DNA from 2 places in the Faecalispora anaeroviscerum genome. Region 2 is predicted to be linked to the other one. Evidence: predicted binding sites of a transcription regulator. Region 2 holds the regulator's gene; the other holds the start of a gene.
What was found. Region 2 encodes HrcA, which represses chaperone genes, less so after heat shock. Its sites were predicted from a motif close to TGTTAGCACTCNNNNNNNNNGAGTGCTAACA; they were not measured.
Positions count from the first base shown of each region.

Region 1: the regulator HrcA is predicted to act here: its motif matches at 2,021-2,051, upstream of QOS46_RS06020 (co-chaperone GroES).

Region 1 covers NZ_CANOOQ010000001.1:1,219,640-1,223,056, forward strand. Annotated here, with positions in the region: gene groL (chaperonin GroEL) at 25-1,656, opposite strand; gene QOS46_RS06020 (co-chaperone GroES) at 1,695-1,979, opposite strand; gene QOS46_RS06025 (THUMP domain-containing class I SAM-dependent RNA methyltransferase) at 2,286-3,407, opposite strand.
Region 2 covers NZ_CANOOQ010000001.1:2,118,390-2,121,806, reverse strand. Annotated here, with positions in the region: gene QOS46_RS10530 (response regulator) at 1-353, shown strand, start outside; gene hrcA (heat-inducible transcriptional repressor HrcA) at 947-1,972, shown strand; gene grpE (nucleotide exchange factor GrpE) at 2,040-2,630, shown strand; gene dnaK (molecular chaperone DnaK) at 2,728-3,417, shown strand, end outside.

The DNA.
Region 1 (3,417 bases), 900 kb from region 2:
TTTTTCTCACGGAAAAAATTCAGATTAATACATGCCGCCCATGCCGCCGTCTGCGGGCATTGCGGGAGCAGAGACCGGCTCTTTCTTATCCGCAACCAGAGATTCGGTGGTCAGAATCATGGCAGCGATGGAAGCGGCGTTCTGCAGAGCGGAACGAGCTACCTTAGTAGGATCAACGATCCCCTGAGCGATCATATCGCCGTATTCCTGAGTCAACGCGTTAAAACCGTAGCCAATCTTGTTTTCCTTCTTCAGATTCTCTACGATAACGGAGCCTTCGAGGCCCGCGTTTGCGGCAATCTGGCGCAGGGGCTCTTCCAGAGCCTTCAGAACGATCTGCACGCCAGTCTTTTCGTCACCGGAGGTGGTATCCATCAGCTTCTGCACAACGGGAATTGCGTTGATCAGAGCAACGCCGCCGCCAGCCACGATGCCCTCTTCCACAGCAGCCTTGGTTGCCGCCAGAGCATCTTCAATACGCAGCTTCTTCTCTTTCATTTCCACTTCGGTCGCAGCGCCGACCTTGATGACCGCAACACCGCCGGCAAGCTTCGCCAGGCGCTCCTGCAGCTTCTCACGGTCGAAATCGGAGGTAGTGGTTTCCAGCTGGGCGCGGATCTGAGCAACTCTGTCTTTGATCTCGTCGGAGTTGCCAGCGCCGTCTACGATGATGGTATTCTCTTTGTCAACCTTTACCTGGCGGGCACGACCCAGCTGAGCAATGGTGGTATCCTTCAGCTCAAGGCCGAGCTCTTCGGAAATCACCTGGCCGCCGGTCAGAACAGCGATGTCACGCAGCATCTCTTTTCTTCTGTCGCCAAAGCCGGGAGCCTTTACGCCAACGCAGGTAAAGGTGCCGCGCAGCTTATTCAGGATCAAGGTGGTCAGAGCCTCGCCCTCGATGTCCTCGGCAATCATCACGAGCTTCTTGCCGGACTGTACGATGCTCTCGAGCAGGGGCAGAATCTCCTGAATGTTGGAAATCTTCTTATCGGTAATGAGGATATAGGCGTCGTCGATCACGGCTTCCATCTTATTGGTATCAGTTACCATGTAAGGGGTGATATAGCCGCGGTCAAACTGCATGCCTTCAACAACCTCGGAGTATGTCTCGGCGGTCTTGGACTCTTCCACCGTGATAACGCCGTCGGAGCTGACCTTTTCCATCGCTTCCGCGATCAGCTTGCCGATGAATTCATCTGCGGAGGAAACGGTCGCGACTCTCGCGATGTCGTCGGAGCCGGTCACCTTCTTGGAGTGGTGGATCACAGCCTCAACAGCGGTTTCAACCGCCTTCTGAATACCCTTGCGCAGGATCATGGGGTTTGCGCCAGCCGCCAGATTCTTCATGCCCTCGCGAACCAGAGCCTGTGCCAGCAGAGTAGCGGTCGTGGTACCGTCGCCGGCCACGTCGTTGGTCTTGATCGCAACTTCTTTTACGAGCTGTGCGCCCATGTTCTCAAAGGGATCCTCGAGTTCGATCTCTTTCGCGATGGTCACGCCGTCGTTGGTGATCAGCGGAGCGCCGAACTTTTTATCGAGCACCACGTTGCGGCCCTTCGGGCCCAGGGTGATTTTAACGGTATCTGCCAGCTGGTTTACACCGCTCATCAGAGCTTTTCTGGCTTCTACATCGAAAATAATCTGCTTTGCCATGCTATATTCCTCCTAAATTTCTGAATTAAAATGAAAAATCATTCCACAACAGCAAGAATATCTGACTGCCGTACGATGGTGTACTCTTCGCCGTCGATTTTCACTTCTGTTCCGGCATATTTGCTGCTGATGACCTTATCGCCCACCTTTACGTACATGGTGACCTCTTTGCCGTCTACCAACCCGCCGGGGCCGACCGCGATAACGGACGCGATCTGGGGCTTCTCTTTTGCAGAACCAGCCAGCAGGATACCGCTTTTTGTGGTTTCCTCCGCCTCTTCCAATTTAATCAGAACTCTGTCGGAAAGTGGTTTGATCGTCATTTCCTATTTCCTCCTTATAAAAAATCAAAATGATTGATTGGGTTTAGCACTCAATATCCCCGAGTGCTAAATCTTATTTTAGCCGCTGACAGCATAAAAATCAAGAGGTTTTTTCCTAAAATACGGAATTTCATAATTTTTTTACAATTGCAAATTCAAAAAAAATCCGGGAATCGTCTCTCGATCCCCGGATTTAGTCTTTCCTGATTTTTACATTTTAATTTTATAATTAAATCATCTTTTAAATGTTTCCAAATTTCTTCCATTCGCCTTTGGCGGAGGAAGAAATCCTGTGTTATCAAGTAATCAGGCTTTATAATAGCTGTACAGCTGGCATTTAATCATTCCGTTATACAGCTTGCGGCGTTTGTCCGCCGGGCGGCCAAAGCAGCTTTCAAATGTTTCGTCTGGGCTGATGATGTGGTAACTCCAGCCGCGTTTGGGGACAAAGTGCTGCCCCATTGCCGTATACAGCTCCTCCGCCTGGCTCAGGTCGAGCAGGCGCTCACCGTAAGGTGGGTTGCAGATTACGCAGCCGCGCTCGCCCTCCTCCGCAAAATCGCGGATATCGCGCTTTTCCGCACGAATATGAGCAATCACTCCCGCCTTTTTCGCATTTTCCAACGTGAGGGCAACCGCCGCGCCGTCGATGTCGTAGCCAGTAGCAAGGAAGGTGCTGTCGCGTTTTACCAAATCCTGCGCACGCGCTTTTTCCCGAATCCACACACTTTCATCAATCCCCTTCCAGCTTTGCGCCGCAAAGCTGCGCTGCAGGCCGGGTGCAATATTCATTGCAAGCAAAGCAGATTCAATGAGAATCGTGCCGGAACCGCAGAACGGGTCGTACACGTGAGAATCCGGCCAAAGGCGGGCCAGCTTCGCCATCGATGCAGCCAGTGTTTCCTTGATCGGCGCTTCCGCCGCATTGGGACGGTAACCGCGCTTATGAAGCCCTACCCCGCTGGTATCGAGCATCACGCTGACGGAATCCTTTAAAATCAGAAACTGCACCTGATACATGTCGCCGGATTCTTCGAACCACGGCACGCGGTGCTTCAGCTTCAGGCGTTCCACAATGGCCTTTTTGATGATGGACTGGCAGTCCGGAACGCTGGAAAGCTGAGAGCTGAGGGAACGGCCTTTAACCGGAAAACGGTCTTTTTTGCCGATCCACGCTTCCCACGGCAAAGCCTTTACCCCCTGAAACAGCTGCTCAAAGGTAACGGCGCGAAACGTGCCGAGCAGCACAAGCACCCGCTCGCTGTAACGGGAGCAGAGATTCGCGCGCGCCAGTATCTCGTCGCTGCCGTCGAACACCACGCGCCCGTTTTGGGGCTCCACCTGCTGCGCGCCCATTTCCCGCAGCTCTTCCGCCACCAGGCCCTCTATGCCCAGCAGGCAGGGGCATACCAGTTTAAATTGATCCATTGTGTTCCTC
Region 2 (3,417 bases):
CGCGTTACCAGAAGCTCAACCAGGAAAAGGGGCATTCCCTCGCCAATCGCGCCAAGCATATCATCAGCGACCATATTGCCGACAGCAGCTTCAACATCGACGACGTTGCTTCGGTGCTGTATATCAGTTCCAATTACCTGCGCCAGATTTTCCGGCAGCAGTCCGGCGAGTCCTTTGTGGAGTATCTGACGCGCATCCGCATGGAAAAAGCCCTGAAGCTTCTTCAGGATCCCGCCGCCAAGCTGAAAATACAGGAAATTGCTGAGCAGACGGGCTTTAATAACCAGCGCTATTTTTCGGTCTGCTTTAAAAAATACTATGGCAAAACGCCCACAGAGGTTCGCGGGAATTAACCCTGCGTTTTATGTTGCGCTTTGTTTGAGAAATATGTGTAGAGAAACGCCGCCCGGCCTTTGCCGAAGCGGCGTTTCTCTTGCAGCTACTCGCAGCCGGAAAAATATTTAACCCTTACCGAGCGCGCTCGTTGGCTAGGAGAAGAGCCGCCTTACGGTCAGCTTTTGTTTGCACTGTCGGGGGATTGTTCCCCAAACGGATTCCAAAGGTGTCCTTTGGAAGGTCTTTGCTTACTTTCGTCCTTTCACGAAATTAAGTGCCTGCCCCGGCATGAAGGGCAAGCTTTGCGCCAGCAGAATTTCAACGTGAGGCAGCTCATAGAAAAAAACGCTTTTTCATATCAAAACCAAAAAGGAAAATATGCTCTATTTAAGAAATATGTCATTTAAAGAGGAATCTTTCAAGGAAACAGCAAAGGGCGAAAATTTACCGCTTTAGCAAAAATCAGGGAATGTTGCGGCTTTTCCGGCACACATTAATAATTAATTTACATTTGAAATCTTGACAATACCGGGCAGGAATGATAAATTAGTAAATAGGAGTTAGCACTCAAAAGCATAGAGTGCTAAAATCTAAAAATGAGGTGAGGGGAATGGAGCTGAGCGACAGAAAACTGAAGATCCTGGCGGCGATTGTAGATGCTTATGTGAAAACCGGCGAGCCGGTTGGGTCGAAAGCGCTGGCTGCTGATTTGAGTGTTTCCTCCGCCACTGTAAGAAACGAAATGGCCGATCTCGCGGAGATGGGGCTGCTGGAGCAGCCGCATACCTCCGCCGGTCGGATCCCTTCCCAGAAGGGCTACCGCGTTTATATCGACCGGGTGATGAGCCTTCGGCCCGTCACGCAGGAAGAGCAGCGGTATTTGGATGGGATGCTGTTTTCCAGCGCGTACGACCAGCAAAAGCTGCTGGAGGGGGTATCGCAGATGCTGGCGGGGCTTACCCGCTTTGCGGCGGTTTCCACCGCTCCGTCAGGCAAAACGGCGGATATTCGCGCTTTGCAGTTTGTGCAGACGAGCCGCAGAACCGCGATGCTGATTCTGCTGACCTCAGCGGGCACGATGAAACACCAGATTTTCCGGTGTGAATTTGATTTGTCGCCCGAGATTCTGCGGGTATTTTTCCGGGTGCTTAATGAGCGTTTGGCCGGTGTGCCTGTGGCCGCCGTTACTCCGGCGTATATTCAGACCCTGGCCGCTTCTCTCGGCGATTTAACGGTGCTGATGTCCTCGGCGCTCATGGCTCTGCTGGAATCCGCGCAGGAATCTGTTGAACCGGAGGTTCGCCTGAACGGGCAGATGAATCTGCTGTTCCACCCCGAGTTTGAGCGCGGCAACGCCCGCCGGGTGATGGATTTTCTAGAGCGTCCGCAAGACCTGGCGCAGCTGCTGTTGCAGCCGCAGAAAGAGGTTCGCGTGATGATCGGGGATGAAACCCGGCATCCTGAGCTGCGGGAATCGAGCATTATTGTGGCACAGTACACAATCGACGGCCAGCGTGCCGGCGCCATTGGCATTATCGGCCCCACCCGCATGGATTACGCGGGGCTGATTGGCAAGATGGAATACCTGTCCCACACGGTGGGCAGGCTCCTGACGGAGCTTCGTCAGGAAGAATAGCGAAACAACTGAATTGAAGATAGAATCACGGGCTGCCGCGGGACGGCAGCGGAAAGGGGCAATCTCCTTGAGCAAACAGGATGCCGTAAAAAAGGCGGCGAAGCAGGCCGAAGAGGCCGCAGATACACAAAAGGAAAAAGAGTTCAACGCGGCGGAGCAGCCGCAGGCGGAAACACCGGGAACCGATTCGGGTGACGCACAGCTGAAAAAGCTGCAAGAGCAGCTGGAACAGTCCTCTGCCGAGCTAGAGAAGCAAAAAGATCTGCTTCTGCGCACCGCGGCGGAATACGATAACTACCGCAAGCGCACCGAGCGCGAAAAAACAATGGTCTATACAGATGCCACAGCGGATACGATTGAAAAGGTTCTGCCGGTCTGCGATAATCTGGAGCGGGCGTTGGCTCAGCAGGGCGGCTCCGCAGAGGATCTGCGCAAGGGTGTTGAGATGGTTCTCGGCCAGCTGAACGGCGCGCTCTCTAAAATGGGCGTTGCGGTCATCGGGCTTCAGGGAGAACCCTTTAATCCGGAGATACACAATGCCGTGTCCCATATTGAGGATGCGAACCTGGGCGAAAATGTGGTGGCAGAGGTGCTCCAAAAGGGCTACCGAATCGGGGAGCGTATCATTCGCCACGCGATTGTTCAGGTAGCCAACTGATCCCCCTGTTTCAAGAATCCGCTGCGATTTGCCGGCGTTTGTCGAAATCCGGCTTGATTTTAAAAATGAATAACCTAACTTTTTGGAGGTAATAAGTATGTCAAAGACAATTGGTATCGACTTAGGTACAACCAACTCCTGCGTAGCTGTCATCGAAGGCGGCGAGCCTGTCGTCATTTCAAACGCGGAAGGCGCACGCACCACTCCCTCTGTGGTTGCATTTTCCAAAACCGGCGAGCGTATGGTAGGCCAGGTGGCAAAGCGCCAGGCCATCACCAACCCCGACCGCACCATTTCTTCGATTAAAAGAGAAATGGGCAGCGCGTATAAGGTAAATATCGACGGAAAGAGCTACACCCCGCAGGAAATCTCGGCGATGATCCTGCAAAAGCTGAAGGCAGACGCGGAAGCATATCTGGGCGAGCCTGTTACCTCCGCAGTCATCACGGTTCCGGCTTATTTTACAGACGCACAGCGCCAGGCAACCAAGGACGCGGGTAAGATCGCCGGCCTGGATGTCAAGAGAATCATCAATGAACCGACTGCCGCGGCTTTGTCCTACGGGATTGACAAGGGCAACGACCAGAAGGTAATGGTATACGATTTGGGCGGCGGCACGTTCGATGTGTCCATCATTGAGATGGGCGACGGCGTACAGGAGGTTCTCGCTACCGCCGGTAACAACCGTCTGGGCGGCGACGACTTCGACAAGCGCGTGATGGACTGGATGGTCGATAGCTTCAAGAAGGAAGCCGGAATTGATCTGAGCGGCGATAAAATGGCAATG